4 regions of the Mycobacterium shigaense genome follow, and region 1 is predicted to be linked to each of the others. Evidence: predicted binding sites of a transcription regulator. Region 1 holds the regulator's gene; each other region holds the start of a gene.

What was found. Region 1 encodes LexA, which represses DNA repair genes until DNA is damaged. Its sites were predicted from a motif close to CGAACANNTGTTCG; they were not measured.
Positions count from the first base shown of each region.
Region 2: the regulator LexA is predicted to act here: its motif matches at 2,623-2,636, upstream of MSG_RS14950 (HNH endonuclease signature motif containing protein).
Region 3: the regulator LexA is predicted to act here: its motif matches at 3,157-3,170, upstream of MSG_RS20100 (alpha-ketoglutarate-dependent dioxygenase AlkB).
Region 4: the regulator LexA is predicted to act here: its motif matches at 3,170-3,183, upstream of cofD (2-phospho-L-lactate transferase).

Region 1 is NZ_AP018164.1:1,901,944-1,905,940, forward strand. Features, by position in the region: gene MSG_RS08940 (LGFP repeat-containing protein) at 1-1,196, shown strand, start outside; gene lexA (transcriptional repressor LexA) at 1,218-1,913, opposite strand; gene MSG_RS08950 (LysM peptidoglycan-binding domain-containing protein) at 2,205-2,705, shown strand; gene nrdR (transcriptional regulator NrdR) at 2,863-3,327, shown strand; gene MSG_RS08960 (peroxynitrite isomerase) at 3,355-3,840, shown strand; gene MSG_RS08965 (PhzF family phenazine biosynthesis protein) at 3,846-3,997, opposite strand, start outside.
Region 2 is NZ_AP018164.1:3,186,697-3,190,693, forward strand. Features, by position in the region: gene MSG_RS14945 (quinone-dependent dihydroorotate dehydrogenase) at 1-1,035, shown strand, start outside; gene MSG_RS14950 (HNH endonuclease signature motif containing protein) at 1,037-2,422, opposite strand; gene MSG_RS14955 (alpha/beta hydrolase family protein) at 2,669-3,091, opposite strand; gene MSG_RS25205 (hypothetical protein) at 3,098-3,253, opposite strand; gene MSG_RS14960 (YbhB/YbcL family Raf kinase inhibitor-like protein) at 3,254-3,784, opposite strand; gene MSG_RS14965 (M20/M25/M40 family metallo-hydrolase) at 3,821-3,997, opposite strand, start outside.
Region 3 is NZ_AP018164.1:4,325,541-4,329,537, reverse strand. Features, by position in the region: gene MSG_RS20115 (GNAT family N-acetyltransferase) at 123-1,139, shown strand; gene MSG_RS20110 (DUF5642 family protein) at 1,154-1,834, shown strand; gene MSG_RS20105 (DUF5642 family protein) at 1,863-2,519, shown strand; gene MSG_RS20100 (alpha-ketoglutarate-dependent dioxygenase AlkB) at 2,516-3,142, opposite strand; gene arcA (arginine deiminase) at 3,250-3,997, shown strand, end outside.
Region 4 is NZ_AP018164.1:1,240,189-1,244,185, forward strand. Features, by position in the region: gene MSG_RS05820 (Eco57I restriction-modification methylase domain-containing protein) at 1-572, opposite strand, end outside; gene MSG_RS05825 (coenzyme F420-0:L-glutamate ligase) at 583-1,926, opposite strand; gene cofD (2-phospho-L-lactate transferase) at 1,923-2,915, opposite strand; gene MSG_RS05835 (WhiB family transcriptional regulator) at 3,281-3,619, shown strand; gene MSG_RS05840 (metallopeptidase family protein) at 3,639-3,997, opposite strand, start outside.

The DNA.
Region 1 (3,997 bases):
GCGATCAGTCCGTGGACGGCGACGTGGTCTCGCAGAAGTTCACCGGCGGCAAGATCTCGTGGAACCGGGCGAAGAACACGTTCTCCACGGACCCGGCGAACCTGGCGCCGTTGTTGTCCGGCCTGCAGGTGACGGGCCAGAATCAGCCGAGTGGGACCGCGCCGCTGCCGTCCCACGCCAAGGACTGGCTGACCTGGCGCTGGTGGTACCTGCTGGCCATCGTTCCGCTGCTGGTCTTGATCGCCTTGTCGGTGTTCCTGGCGGTGCGCGCCAGGCGCCGCCGTTCCCGCCGGCAGCCCGAGCCCTACCTGCTCGAGAGCGAGCTGGACGCGTCCGGCTACGACGAGACGGGCGAACCTCGCTGGGGCCCCGACTACACCGAAGGCGCGACCGAGGACTACCGATTCGGTGAGTCGCCGGAGGACGCGCGTGTGGCCGGCGCGCCGCACGGCCACTGGCCACACGCGGCCTATGAGGCCGGCGACGACAAAGAGGTTTGGGGCGCTGGGGAATACGTCGACGAGGAACGTGCCGAGCAGCACGATCCCGACGCGGTCGACACCGATTCCATCCCCGTCGTCTCGGCGGCGGAGCTCGCGGCCGCCGGCTACGCCGATGCCGGCCCGGACGACGCTTATCCGGACGACGCTTATCCGGACGACGCTTATCCGGACGACGCTTATCCGGACGACTCCTACGCGGAGGGCGGCTACCCCGACGACGCCTCCGAGGCCGTGTACGCCGGGGCCTTCGGTCCCGACGACGGCTACGAGGAGTTCGCGGGACCCGGCGCGGAGCCGGCCCAGGCCGTCACCGCCGACACTGACGCCGACTTCCCTGACCTGGCCGTGCCGCATACTCCGCCGGATGTCGCGGCCGCGGGTGCCGCCGCCGGCGTGGCCGCCGCGCCTGCCGCACCGAGATCCGGGCGGCACGCGGCCGCGGACGTCGATGAGGACGATCTGGATTTCGTTCCGACCGGCGGCTTTGTGGCGCTAACGCCGGCCGGGCGCCCGACGATCCACCTGCCCATGGACGATCCGTATCAGATGCCCGACGGCTATCCCATCAAGGCCAGCCCCCGCTTCGGGCTGTACTACACCCCCGACAGCGAGTTGTACCACGACACGCTGGCCGAGATCTGGCTGTCCAGCGAGGAAGCCGCCGTCGCGAACGGCTTCGTCAGGGCCGACTGACGGCCACCGAGCGTCGGGCGGCTACACCTTGCGAATCACGGTGACGACCTTGCCCAGCACGGTCGCGTCATTTCCGGGAATGGGGTCGAACGCCGGGTTGTGCGGCATCAGCCACACCTGACCTCCGGCGCGTTTGAAGGTTTTGACGGTCGCCTCACCGTCGAGCATGGCCGCGACGATGTCGCCGTTGTCGGCGACATTCTGCTGCCGCACGACCACCCAGTCGCCGTCGCAGATCGCGGCCTCGACCATCGAGTCGCCGACCACCTTAAGCAGGAACAGCGTGCCCTCGCCGACCAATTCACGCGGCAGCGGGAAGACGTCCTCGACGGCCTCTTCGGCGAGGATCGGTCCGCCGGCCGCGATGCGCCCGAGCACGGGAACGAAGGTGGGTTCGGGTAGGGCGTCGGACCCCGCGACCTCGGTCACGGGTGCCGCCCCGGTGTCGTCGGCGCCGCGAACATCGACGGCGCGGGGACGGTTCGGGTCGCGGCGCAGATAGCCCTTGCGTTCCAGGGTGCGCAGCTGGTGTGCCACCGAGGAAGTGGACGTCAGGCCGACGGCATCGCCGATCTCCCGGATGCTGGGCGGGTAGCCGCGGGTTGTCACCGACTCGCGGATGACGTTGAGGATGGTGCGTTGCCGCTCGGTAAGCGATGGATCCACGGAGTGCAGCCGGCCGTCGGGGCCGGCCGAGGTGTCGTTGCTGTCGCTCATGGCACTGAATGTAGCGGGGCAGCACCGTAGAATCAAACATGTGTTCGACTAGCGTGTCGTCGCAGCACAGCGGGGCCTAAAGACCCTATGACGGGCGAATCACACGTGTGTAACTTTTTTTCGGATCGGGTATCCGCGCCGCATGACGGCCCTGACATTCCCGCCAGTTTTGTCGGTGGTGCGGTCTAGCGTTTGGCGTGTGCGACACGCTTCGCTCAAATGTTCGGATATCGAACACACGAGCGATACAGTCGAACACACGAGCGAGTACTACCGACCGGAGGAACGCACATGACACTCATCCACACCGTCTCGTCGCGTACCAGCGATGTCCGGCGTCCGAGCAACACCCTCGCTCAAGGGACCCGTTACGACCGCGAGCGCGTCGTGCGGGCCCGCCGGCCGGTTGCGGCGCGCCCGGCTGACCTGCGGATGCGCTACCACGGCACCGGCGTCGCCAGGTCGACGGCACCGCACCGTCGCGGTCGTCCGGCCTCGCTGATGACCACGCTCGGGCTGGCCTTGCTGGCCGGAGTCATCACCGTCTGGCTGGGCCTGATCGCCAACCTTGGCGAGATGGCCAACGGCGTCTCCGGGAACTCTGCCACCGCCGCCGTGCCGGACAGGCTCGCTGTCGTGCGGGTCGAGCCGGGCGAGTCCTTGCAGGACGTGGCGCACCGGGTGGCGCCTGACGCACCGGCTCGCCAGGTCGCCCAGCGCATCCGCGAACTCAACGACTTGAACTCGCCGGCGTTGTCGGCGGGCCAGACGCTGATCGCCCCGGTCGGCTGACGAAGCCGCGACGGCGCGCGAAAACCGCTCTACGCCAAGGCGCTTCGGGCCCCGGGGCGGCCGGTGCAGCCACGTCGTGGCCGTGTTGGCCTGCCGGGGGACCGCACAGGTACGCTCGTGGTGTTCCGCGAGGTGTCAGCACGGCAAAGGAGCAGTCATGCACTGTCCGTTCTGCCGTCATCCCGATTCCCGGGTGATCGACTCGCGCGAAACCGATGAAGGCCAAGCGATTCGGCGCCGCCGGTCCTGCCCCGAGTGTAGGCGACGCTTCACCACGGTCGAGACCGCCGTCCTGGCCGTCGTCAAACGCAGCGGTGTCACCGAGCCGTTCAGCCGCGAGAAGGTGATGAAGGGCGTCCGCCGCGCCTGCCAGGGCCGTCAGGTCGACGAGGACGCGCTGAGCCTGCTGGCCCAGCAGGTGGAAGACACCGTGCGTGCGGCCGGGTCGCCGGAAGTCCCCAGCCACGAGGTGGGCCTGGCGATCCTGGGCCCGTTGCGTGACCTCGACGAGGTCGCTTATCTGCGTTTTGCGTCGGTATACCGATCCTTCACCTCGGCCGAGGATTTCGAGCGCGAGATCGAGGCGCTACGCAAGCACCGCGAGGTACCGGCCCCGGGCTGACCCGGTGCGCGGGGCTAGGCTGTATTCATGCCCGCGGCGCTGCATCCCGATCTCGAGGCGCTGGCGCCGCTGCTGGGCACGTGGGCGGGTCGGGGCACCGGAAAGTACCCGACGATCGAGACCTTCGACTACGACGAGGAAGTCGTCTTCTCCCATGTCGGCAAGCCGTTTTTGGTCTACTCGCAAAAAACCAGGGCGGCTTCGGACGGCCGACCGCTACATGCCGAGACGGGGTATCTGCGGGTGCCGCGACCGGGGAACGCCGAGCTCGTTCTCGCGCACCCGAACGGCATCTCCGAAATCGACGTGGGCACCTACTCGGTGACCGGCGATGTCATCGAAATCGAGTTGGCCACAACGGTCATCGGGTTGGCGCCGACGGCCAAAGAGGTGACCGCGTTGACCCGTTCGCTTCGCGTCGTCGGCGACGAGCTGTCCTACCTGCTGCAGATGGGCGCGGTCGGGCAACCCCTGCAGGAGCATCTCGCCGCGGTATTGCGCCGCAAGCCCTGACGCGATCAATTCAGCCGTCGCGCACCGTCGTTGACGACGCGGCCGGCCACGCGTAACCAGCCGTCGGGGCTGTAGGTGGTCTCGAGTATCGACCCCTTGCCCTGCGTGATCCTCAGGTCGCGGCCGAGGTGATCGGTGATCCGTAACGCCGCCGAGC
Region 2 (3,997 bases), 1.3 Mb from region 1:
GTGTTCGCCGTGCTGCGCGCCGTCACCGCCATCGGCCTGTCGCGACGATTGCTGCACCGGCTGCTGGGCCCGAGCGATCCAGCGTTGGCCAGCACCGTGTTCGGGGTCCGCTTCCCCGGGCCACTGGGGCTGGCAGCCGGCTTCGACAAGGACGGCGTGGGGCTAGCCGCCTGGGGCGCGTTGGGTTTCGGTTACGCCGAGGTCGGCACGGTCACCGCGCACCCGCAGCCCGGCAACCCCGCTCCCCGGATGTTCCGGCTGCCCGCCGACCGCGCCCTGCTCAACCGGATGGGCTTCAACAATCACGGCGCCGGGGAGCTGGCCCTGCGCCTGGCGCGGCGCACCCGGTCGACCGGGGCCAACGTCCCGATCGGGGTGAACATCGGCAAGACCAAGGCGACCCCGGCCGCCGAGGCGGTCGAAGACTACCGGGCAAGCGCGCGGCTGGTCGGGCCGCTGGCGGCGTATCTGGTGGTCAACGTGAGTTCGCCGAATACACCTGGGCTGCGAGACCTGCAGGCCGTCGAATCGCTGCGACCCATTCTCGAAGCCGTGCTCGCCGAGACGTCCACACCCGTGCTGGTCAAGATCGCGCCCGACCTCACCGATTCCGATGTCGACGACATTGCGGACCTGGCCGTCGAGCTGGGCCTGGCCGGCATCGTGGCGACCAATACCACCGTGTCGCGCGAGGGCCTCGCCACGCCGGGCGTCGAAGAGCTTGGCGCAGGCGGCATCTCGGGGCCACCGGTGGCACGCCGCGCCACCGAGATACTGCACCGGCTCTACAACCGCGTCGGCGACCGCTTGGTGCTCATCAGCGTCGGCGGCATCGAGACCGCCGACGACGCCTGGGAGCGCATCACCGCGGGCGCCTCGCTGCTGCAGGCCTATACCGGCTGGGTCTACGGAGGGGGCTGGTGGCCCAAGCACATTCACGACGGCATCGCGCTGCGCCTGCGCGAGGGCGGGTTCGCCTCGCTGCGCGAAGCTGTGGGGTCGGCCGCGGACAAACCCGACACCCCGTCGCGCTAGCTCAGGCCGCTCCTTCCTCGCAGTCTTCGCCGTTTTGGCCGTCGTCCTCGCGCAGTAGTTCCTCCGGGTGGTGGAAGCTGTTGGTGCGTGGTTGGCCGCGGTCCAGGTGCGGCGGTGGGATCCACTCGGTGTCACCGTGGGCGTTTTTGCGGGTGATCCAGCCCTTTTCGGCGAGCGGGTGATGGCCGCCGCACGCGAAGGTCAGGTCGTCGACGTCGGTCGTGCGGCACGTCGCATAGCTGGTGGCGTGATGGGCTTCGCAGTAGTAGCCGGATAGGTCGCAGCCCGGATGCGAACAGCCGCGGTCCTTGGCGTACAAGATAATTCGCTGCCCCGGTGAGGCCAGGCGCTTGGTGTGGCAGAGGGCCGGGGCCTTGCCCTTGTCGAAGATCGCCAAGTAGTGATGGGCTTGGCGGGCCAGGCGGATCACGTCGCCCATGGACAGGATGGTGCCTTCGCCGGTCAAGCCCTTGCCCGCGGCCGCTTCGAGATCCGCAAGCGTCGTGGTGACGACAATGCTCGCCGGCAGCCCGTTGTGTCGGCCCAGCTCGCCGCTGGCCAGGACGGCACGAAGGGCCGCGTTGCGGCCGTCATGATTGCGCTGGCTCGCAGACCGGGTGTCGCGCTGCACCGCTTCCTCCGAGGGAGAGCCGTCCACGACCGGCGCGTCGTCGTCGGGATTGGCCATCCCGGGCGCGGTCAGCTTGGCGAGCACGGCCTCCCAGCCGGCGCGCGCCTCGGGCATCAACGATCCGCTCAGCCGCGACATGCCGTCGGCCTGCTGGTTGCCCAGCACCAGCCCGCGCGCCCGCGCCCTGTCCTCGTCGGTGTAATTGCCGTCCGGATTGAGGCAAGTCATCAGATGGTCCGCCAGCTTGGCGAGCTGATCCGGGCGAAACTGGCTGGCATGGGCGGCGAGATGCTTCTGGGCCTGCTCCCGGGTCCCGATGTCGACGCACTCGGGCAGCTGGTGGAAAAACCGCCGAATCACGCCGGCGTGCTCGGCCCCGATCGACCCGTCGCGCTGGGCCGCCGCGGTCGCGGGCAACCCCGGCGCCAGGGACTCGCCGGTCATTGCACGTCGCGGGCCGAGATCGGCCGCCTCGGCGACTCGGCGGCCGGCTTCGGCGCGCGAGATATGCAGCCGATCTGCCAGCGCCCAGGCCAGCTTGCCACCCAGTTCGGTCGAATCCGACTCCGCGGCAACCTGATTGATCAGTTGATGGCGGGGCGCTTGCAGCCGGCGCATCTCCTGTTCGAGGACCTCCAGCAAGCGCAGCCGCTCGGGGTTGGTCAGCGCGTCATACGAATGCCCGAGGAATCGAGACACCACGGCGCGCAACGCGTCGCAATCGCCCTGGATGTCGTCGCGGCTGATCACCGTCATGGCCGTCACCCTCGACCGGGGGCCTCGAAAGGGCTGGCCAGCTCATACCTAAGCGCATCCAGGCGACTCCTAAGCAACGCGTAACGCTCCAACAGCGCGAGCAGCTCCGGAACCGTCAGCCCATCCAACGATAGGGAGAGCAAACGGTCTTGAGCGATCTCGAACACGTCCAGCAGGGATTCCAGTCGCCGAGCCTTAATCGAACATATGTATGTTCGAATGCTAACGGCGCCCACCGACACGTTTTCAGCGCGCGCCGAGATGTTCGGCGACGAAGTTCGTGGTGTGGCGGTGCCACTCATGACGCCGGCCCAGCATGGAATGGCCCACCCCGTCGATGCCCACCCATTGCGCATCGATGCCCCGCTGCTGGGCCCGCAGCGTCTGGATGCGCGAGCTCTCCGGGTCGGTTCGGGCATCGGCGGTGCCGTGCACGACCAGCAGCCGGGTAGACGCCGGAATCAGGTCACCGTCGTCGCGCGGCCAATACGGCGCCAGCGCGACCACCGCGCCGATCTGCCCACCGGCGGCCAATCGGGCAGCTACCCGGCCGCCCATCGAATGCCCAACCAGCACAATGCTTTTCAGCTCGAACCGATGACGGACAGCGTCAAGGGCCACGGTGGCGTCGACCACCGCGTCGTAACGCGGGCTGTTCCACCCGCGCAGGAGGTACTAAACCCGTCGCACCTCGACGTGGCGGCCGAGCCGGCGCCGCAACGCGCCGGCCACCAACATCATTCGCAGGTTAGGCGGATGCCACCAGTGATAACGCTCGTCGCTGCGCACCTTGCCGCCCGGCAGCACCAGCACGCACGCGCGAGGCGCCACCTACTTCTGCTCGTAGACGCCGTGGATGTAGGCTCGCGCGATCGCGTGCTGGAACAGGTTGAACCCGAGGAAGGCCGGGCTGGCATCCTCGGGAAGATCCAGTTTGTCCACGTCCACCGCGTGCACGGCGACGTAGTAGCGATGCGGGCCGTGGCCGGCGGGCGGCGCGGCGCCGATGTAGCGACGCACGCCGGCGTCGTTCACCAACGTCAGTGCGCCACCAGGTAATTCGTTTCCACTGCCGGCGTCTGCCGGCAGTTCGGTGACGTCGGCCGGCAGGTTGGCCACCGCCCAGTGCCAGAAGCCGGACAGCGTCGGGGCATCGGGGTCGTAGACGGTGACCGCGAAGCTGCGGGTCTCCTGGGGGAAACCAGACCAGCTCATCTGCGGACTGACATCTTCGCCACCGGCACCCATGATGCCGCTCACCTGCGCAGTGGGCAACGACTGGCCATCGGCGAACGATTCCGAGGTCAAGCCGAACGTCGGCAGCTTGGGCAGCGCGTCATATGGGTCGGACGGCACACTCATGAACGATCCTTTCGGGTAGGCGAAGCCAATTCTTCACTAGCAATGCGTCAGGAAGTGGGCCAGCACCTCGGTGCCGAACCGCAACGCGTCGATGGGTACCCGCTCGTCGACGCCATGGAACAACGAAGAGAAATCCAGGTCCGGCGGCAGACGCAGCGGGCTGAAGCCGAAGCAGCGAATACCCAAGCGCGCGAACGCTTTTGCGTCGGTCCC
Region 3 (3,997 bases), 2.4 Mb from region 1:
TTGGATTCTCACCGGATCGGCCCCGATATTTCCACGGAACCTGCGACATTGTTGCTGCGCCGTCGTCAAACGCCATAACCTGAGTCGGACCGACCGCGAGATGGGCCGCGCGCCCGTCGCGGATGGGACGAGCACAGGGCGGCGGGTTGGCCGAGTTGATCGCGGGGCGGGCGGAAGAACTCGCCGCGATGGACATCTTCAAGGGATGCCCCATCGAGGACTTGCTGCCGTTGGCAACCCGCCTCCAGCCGCTGCGCGCCGCTCCCGGCCAGGTGTTGATGCGGCAAGGTGAGCGGGCCGTGTCGTTCCTGCTGATCTCGTCAGGCACCGCCGAGATCCAACATGCCGACGCCGACGGCGTCGTGTCCGTCGGGCAGGCGCTCGCCGGGGAGATCATCGGCGAGATCGCACTGCTGCGCGACGTTCCACGGATCGCCACCGTCACCACCGCCGGACCGCTGACCGGTTGGGTCGGCGACAACGACGCGTTTACGCTGCTGGTGCACATCCCCGGGGTGATGCCGCGCCTGGTGCGCACGGTGCGTCAGCGCCTCGCCGCATTCACCACGCCCATCCCGGTGCGGGTGCGTGACGGGACGCTGCTGTTGTTGCGCCCGGTCCTGCCCGGCGACGACCAGCGGGCGGTGCACGGCCACATCCTTTTCTCCAGTGAGACGCTGTACCGGCGCTTCATGACGGCGCGCCTGCCCAGCCCCGCGCTGATGCAGTACCTGTCCGAGGTCGACTACGTCGACCACTTCGTCTGGGTGATGACCGACGGCATCGACCCGATGGCCGACGCCCGCTTCGTCCGCGACGAGACCGACCCGACCGTCGCCGAAATCGCGTTCACGGTTGCCGACGCCTACCAGGGCCGGGGGGTCGGGAGCTTCTTGATTGGCGCGCTGGCCATCGCTGCCGAGGTCAACGGCATCGAAAAGTTCTCCGCGCGAATGCTTTCCGACAACGTCCCGATGCGCGCCATCCTGGATCACTACGGCGCGGTGTGGGAGCGCGAAGACGTCGGGGTGATCACGACGGTGATCGACGTACCGCGGCGGCGCGACCTGGGCATCAAGCGCGAGCTGGCCGACGAGATCACACGCGTGGCCCGCCAGGTCGTCGAGGCCCTCGGCTGACCCGGCGACTCGTGATACGACTCCGCAGGCGCCCGTGCTGGATTGGCGCACTGCTGGCGGTGTTGGCCACCGCGTGCGGTCACGCGCCGGCGCACGTGCCGCCGCGGCCGACGACGTCGGTGCATGCCACCGTCGTCAACCCCGCCAACATCAAGCGAGTCGTGCGCGACATGCCGCCCGACTACGAAATCACGACCGGCGTCCCGAACGGGGCGTCGCCCCGGATGATCTGGAGCCGCGACGCCGATGCATCGGTCACACCGCAGCAGTGCGCCGCGCTCGCCGACCCGGGCAACGATCGTGACCAATCCGCACAGGGCGTGTCCGGCTCGGGTTCGGGCGGCGTCATCGACGCGATCGTCGTCTCGTTGTCCGGGCCCGTCGACCTCGACCGCAACATCGTCGCCGCGTGCGGCCAGTGGAGCACGACGGCCGAGCGCACCACGATTACCGTGCACCTCACCGACCCCCCGCACGTCGACGGCGCCGACACCGTCGGCATGGTCACCGACGTGAAATCCTCGGTCGAGTCCGGAACCGAAATTGATTCGCGCACCTATACTTTCGTGGCATACCTGGGCAACTATTACGCATTTACCACGCTGACCACCGACCCCGGCTCCGCGCAGCCGGCCCTGCCCCCGCAATTCGCGGCCGATCTGCTCGTCAAAACGGTGTCCACGTTGCGCGGCTGAACCGTCCGGGTTGGGTAGATTAGCCCCGGTGTTGAAGGTGGCGCTCGCTGTCGCGTCGGCGGGCATACTCGCCGGCTGTTCGTCGGGCACCCAGACCGCCTCGACCAACGCCGACATCACCAAGATCGTCGCAGTGAAATCCAGCTTCGGGCCCGACTACAAGGTCGCCGACATCAGCGAACGGGCGATCGATCCCAAGCTGCTGGCCTCCCGCAAGCTGCCCGACGGGCTGGCCTTCGATCCGCCCAACTGCGCGAAGGTGGCGGCGGGGCCGGACATGCCGCCGGACTTGCAGGGCAACATGACGGCGGTGTCCGCGGAGGGCAACGGTGTCCGCTATGTCGTGATCGCGCTGGAGACCTCCAAGCCGCTGCCGGTCAACGACCCGGGGAAGGACTGCACGAAGGTGCGGTTCTCCGGGGCGGGGATACGGGGCGGCTTCGAGGTGGTAGACGCGCCGCACGTGGACGGCGCACAGACGCTGGGCGTACACCGCGTGTTGCAGACGGCGGCCGCGGGCGGCCCGCTCACCGGTCAGCTGTACGACTATTCGGCACAATTCGGCGACTATCAGGTGATCGTCATCGCCAACCCGCTCGTCGTGCCCAACCAACCGCCCGCCAAGGTCGACACCGACCGTGCCCGCGACCTGCTCGTCAAGGCGGTCGCCGCGATCCGCGGCTAGCGCACGTCGCGCGGCCGGAACTGAATGCTCACGCGCGGGCCCCTGCGAAACGCCGTCTTGGGGACCGCGTGCTCCCAGGTGCGCTGGCACGACCCGCCCATCACGAGCAGATCGCCGTGCGCCTGCGGCAGGCGCAACGACGGACCCCGGCGATTCGGGTCGCGCCGGCGCATCGCGAAGGTGCGGGTGGCGCCCAGGCTGACGATCGCCACCATGGTGTCCTCCGCACTGCTGCGGCCGATGGTGTCGCCGTGCCAGGCCACGCTGTCGGAGCCGTCGCGGTAGCAGCACAACCCGACGGTGGTGAAGGGCTCGCCGAGCTCGCCGGCATAGATGTCGTTGAGCCGCCGCCGCAGCCGGCCCAGCGCGGGGTGCGGCGGGTCTTCGACCGCGAGGTCGTGGAAGCTCACCAACCGCGGCACGTCGACCACCCGGTCATACATCTGGCGGCGTTCGTTGCGCCACGGCACGGTCGTCAGCAGCGCCTCGAGCAGGTCGTCCTCGATCGTCGGATCGCCGGCCAGCCAGCCGGCGCGGATCTCGATGAATGCGCCGTCGCCGAGCTGCCTGCGCTCGGTGTGTTCGAACAGCGAGCCCTGTACCCCTGATATCCGGGTCCCCACGCCGCGCAGTCTATCGCACATTCGTTCGAAGAATCGGGACTCGCCGGGCGACCAGCGCGCCTCGGCCGCGACGCGACGCTCACCGTCGGCGCGGCTACCGTTTAGGCGTGGGTGGTATCGAGCTGAGCACCAATTCCGAGGTAGGAGCGCTTCGGGTCGCGATCCTGCACCGGCCCGGTGCCGAACTGCGGCGACTCAATCCGCGCAACAACGACCAGCTGCTCTTCGACGGGCTGCCGTGGGTCGCGCGCGCGCAGGAGGAGCACGACCAGTTCGCCGAGCTGCTGCGCTCGCGCGGGGTGGAAGTGCTGCTGCTGTCCGACCTGCTGACCGAGGCGCTGCAGCACAGCGGAGCCGCCCGGATGCAGGGGGTCGCCGCGGCCGTCGACGCCCGCCGGCTCGGCGTGCCGCTGGCCCAGGAGCTGTCCGCCTACTTGCGCGGCCTGGACCCCGCGAAGCTGGCCCACATCCTGATGGCCGGCATGACGTTCAACGAGCTGCCCGCCGACACCCGGACCGCGGTGTCGCTGGTGCTGCGGATGCACCACGGCGGGGACTTCGTCATCGACCCGCTGCCGAATCTTGTGTTCACCCGCGACTCGTCGATCTGGATCGGGCCGCGGGTGGTGATCCCGTCGCTGGCGCTGCGGGCGCGCATGCGCGAGGCGTCGCTGACCGACCTGATCTACGCGCACCACCCGCGGTTCACCGGGGTGCGCCGCGCCTACGAATCGCGCACCGCCCCCGTCGAGGGCGGCGACGTGCTGCTGCTCGCCCCGGGTGTGGTCGCGGTAGGCGTCGGCGAACGGACCACCCCGGCCGGGGCGGAAGCGTTGGCGCGCAGCCTGTTCGACG
Region 4 (3,997 bases), 660 kb from region 1:
ATCAGGGTGATTTCGTGAAATCGCGCCAGCAGAAATTCGCGCAGCGGCGCGGCATAGCCGACTTGGAGCAACTCGGCGGGCAGCACCAGGCCCACCCGGCCGCCGTCGCGCACCAACGCCGTGCTCGCGACGACGAAGGGAACCCAGGCGTTGGTCAGCTTGCTGGGGCGCAGGCCCTCGCGCCGCATCAGCTCCAGCGCCGGCTCGCGCTGCTCGGCTGCCCAGTTGCCGAAGCGGATGTAGGGCGGGTTGCCCGCCACACCGTCCCAGCCGTCCCACCCGCCGGCGGCGCACGCGGTGTCCGCCAGCCAGGTGAACAGGCTGCCCGCGTCGACGGGCGCGAATTCCCGCGCCTTGGCCGCCTCGGCCGCGACGAGCTCCACGCCGTGCGCCCGGTCGCTGAGCAGGGCCAGCTCGCGCAGGATACGGCCGTCGCCGCACGACGGTTCGACGATGCGGGCACCCGCTTGGCGAACCCAGCCGGCCAGAAACCGGGCGACCGGCGCCGGCGTGTAGTACCCGCCGCGCACCTTGTCCGCCGACGCTGTCGGCTTGCCCGCGAACGTCTTCACCGGGCCAGTATCACTTGCGGATCAGCAAATCCCCGGCATCGGCGGCCTCCCGCGGGCCGCCGGGGTCTTCGGCGGCGTAGCCGATCGCGATGGCACCCAACGGCTCCCAGTCCGCCGGCAGCTCCAGCTCGGCGCGAACCAGGTCGGCCGCGAAGATCGTCGAGCCGATCCAGCAGCTGCCCACCCCGCGCACGGCCAGCGCCACCAGCAGCGCCTGCACGGCGGCGCCGACGGCGACGGTGAACATGGTGTGTTCGGCGTCGGTGCGCGCGGCGTCAGGATAGCTGTGGGCGCCGTCGAGCACCAGCATCGGGATGACGACCTCGGGGGCGTCGTAGAGAATCTGGCCGCGCCCGACGCGGCGCGCCACGGCCTCGGCGGGCTTGCCGTCGCCGGCCAGATCGGCACGCCACTTGTCCTTCATGCGGTCCAGCAGCCGGGTCCGGGTCGACGCCGTCCGCAGCCACATGAACCGCACCGGCCGGGTGTGGTGGGGGGCGGGCGCGGTCAGCGCCTCGGCGACGGCCGCCTCGATCAGCTCCGGCGCAACGGGCTCGTCCGAGAACCGGCGCACCGAGCGGCGCAGCAACTGGGCTTGCTGGCGGCCCAGCTCGATGGCCTCCGCGGTGCCCAGCCAGAACAGATCCTCCGCGCCGGCGCGCAGCAGGTCCCGGGCCGTCGTGCCGTCGTCGCTGACGGCCAGCCCGCGCACCACGGCCACCGGCAGCGCGGTCAGCTTGCCCTTGACCAGGTCGGCCGCGGCCGCGACCTCGTCGGCCACCGCGATCTCGGTGACCACTAACTCGTTGCCGTGCTCGTCGACCGCGCCCGAATAACCGTGCAACACAGCCAGACCGGCCGCGCCAATCGCGACGTCGATCTGGCCGTTGCGCCAGGCCCGGCCCATGGTGTCGGTGATGACGACGGCGACGTCGACGCCCAGCCGCTCCCGCAGCGCGCCGCGCAGCGCCGCCGCGCTGCCGTCGGGATCGACGGGCAGCAACGCCAGTTCGGCGCGGCTGACGTTGGAGCCGTCGATGCCGGCGGCGGCTTGCACCAGCCCGATCCGGTTCTCGGTGATCAGGGTCCGGCCCTTGCGGGCCAGCACCCGCACCGCCTCCTGGTCGACCAGCGTGCGGCGCAGTTCGTCGCGCTCCTCGGGGTCCTCGGGCGCCGCCACCAGCCGGCCCTCGCACTTGGACACCACCTTGCTGGTGACCACCACGACGTCGCCGTCGCGCAGCCACGGCGCGGCGCCCGCGAGAGCGGCGCCCAGATCGTCGCCGGGGCGGAACTCGGGAAGCCCCGCGACGGGGAGGATTTCGACGGCCGCGGCCGCGCCGTGCTCGATCATGGGGCGACGCCCGCCAGGTCCAGTCCGGCGCGCACCATCTCGGCCGTCGCGGTGGGGTCGGTCATCAGCAGCGGTATGGAGCGCACGGCGACGCCCTCGATGTCGGCGTGATCGCCCTCGGCCACCAGCCAGGCATCCAAGACCCCGGTGCCCCGCCGCGCGCCGAAGTGACGGCCGACCGCCTCCGCGGTGGACTCGACGCCGACGACCTTGAGGCATTCATCGGCCATGCCGCGCAACGGCTTTCCGCCGATGATCGGTGAGTAGCCGACCACCGGCGCGGCGGCCGAGCGCAGCGCCCCGCGGATACCGGGCACGGCCAGGATGGCCCCGACGCTGACGACCGGATTCGACGGTGCCAGCAAGATGACGTCGGCCTCGGCGATGGCCGTCAGCGCTTCGGTTGCGGCGCTGGCCTTTTCGGCGCCGACGAACGCGAAGCTGTGCGTCGGCACCTTGGCCCGGTAACGCACCCACCATTCCTGGAAATGGATCGCCCGGCGGCTGTCGTCTGCCGGATCGGTGATCACCACATGGGTCTCGCAGCGGTCGTCGCTGGCCGGCACCAACCGCGCGCCGGGTTGCCACCGGTCGCACAGCGCCGTGGTGATCTGTGATAGCGGGTAGCCCGCCTGCAGCATCTGGGTGCGCACTAGGTGGGTGCCCAGGTCGCGGTCGCCCAATAAAAACCAGTCTGGTTGTACGCCGTAGCGCGCCAATTCCTCTTTGGCGTGCCAGGTTTCGTCGCGGTGACCCCACCCTCGCTCGGGGTCCACGCCTCCACCTAAGGTATACATACAGGTGTCCATATCAGGACACACGCGCACTCCGTGGATCCAGGCATCGTCGCCAATGTTGACGACCGCAGTCAGCTCATGACTGGTCGTATCGGATCCCGCTGCGCCGAATTGCCCTAGGCCCAGCAGTTGTTGGACCCCGAGCAGGAAACGAGCGCCGCCGACCCCCCCGACGAGAACGGTGACCTTCACGTGAGCCTCACGAAGCACGACAGTACCGGCCGCCGACAGTGCCACTGTGAGGCCCTTTTTGACGACGACATAAGGAGTGTTGCGAGCCTGTGATCGACACGCCGAAAGCCTCTTGCAACAGAAACGCCGAAATTTGGTCACGAGATGATATGGAATTGCGGCGAAACGCTTGACCCGGCTGATCAACCCGTGTCTAATCACATCAGTGTCATTTCCCGGTTAGCCGGCCGGTTCCGGTGTCGCAGACCGAGATTCGATCACTTGTTCGAATTGTCTGTTACATCAGAACAGTGGGCAACTTTCACTCTCTCAAAATGAAGCTGAGGAGGCGGACGCGCATGTCTTATGAGCACCTTCGGGGCATTATGACTAGCACACCGCACACCGCGATTGGCTCAGCAGCGACGCCAATCGTCCGGCCGCACCTGACCGTGGTTCCGGATGCGCCAGTCGCATTCGAACCCGAGCCGTTGCCACCGGCCACCCCCGACCAATGGCAGGACCGTGCGCTGTGCGCGCAGACGGATCCCGAAGCCTTCTTTCCGGAGAAGGGCGGCTCCACCCGAGAGGCGAAGAAGATCTGCCTCGGGTGCGAGGTGCGTCATGAGTGCCTCGACTACGCCCTGGCGCACGACGAGCGCTTCGGCATCTGGGGCGGTCTGTCCGAACGGGAGCGTCGCCGCCTCAAACGCGGCATCATCTGATCTTCCGAGCCCGCCCGGGCTATTCGTCGTCGATCGTCGGATCGATGAGCGAGGGTTCGACATCAAGGTAGATGGCCACCTGAGCCACCAGGATCTCGTGCAGCAACTCGCCGAGTTCGAGCGTGTCCTTGGCCCGTCGTTCGATGGGTTTGCGGAACAACACAATTCGGGCTCGAGTGGCGTTGCCGCGGATGTCGACGCCGGCCGGGATCAGCCGGGCGAGCGCGATCGGGCCGTCGGCGACGACCTCCGGCGGCCACTGCACGCTGTCGGGGTCCTTGGCCGAGATGCGCGGGATCTCGTCGACCGCCACATCGAGTTCGGCCACGCGATCCTGCAACCTTCGCTCGATGGGTTCGTAGGCCTCCAGCACGGCCA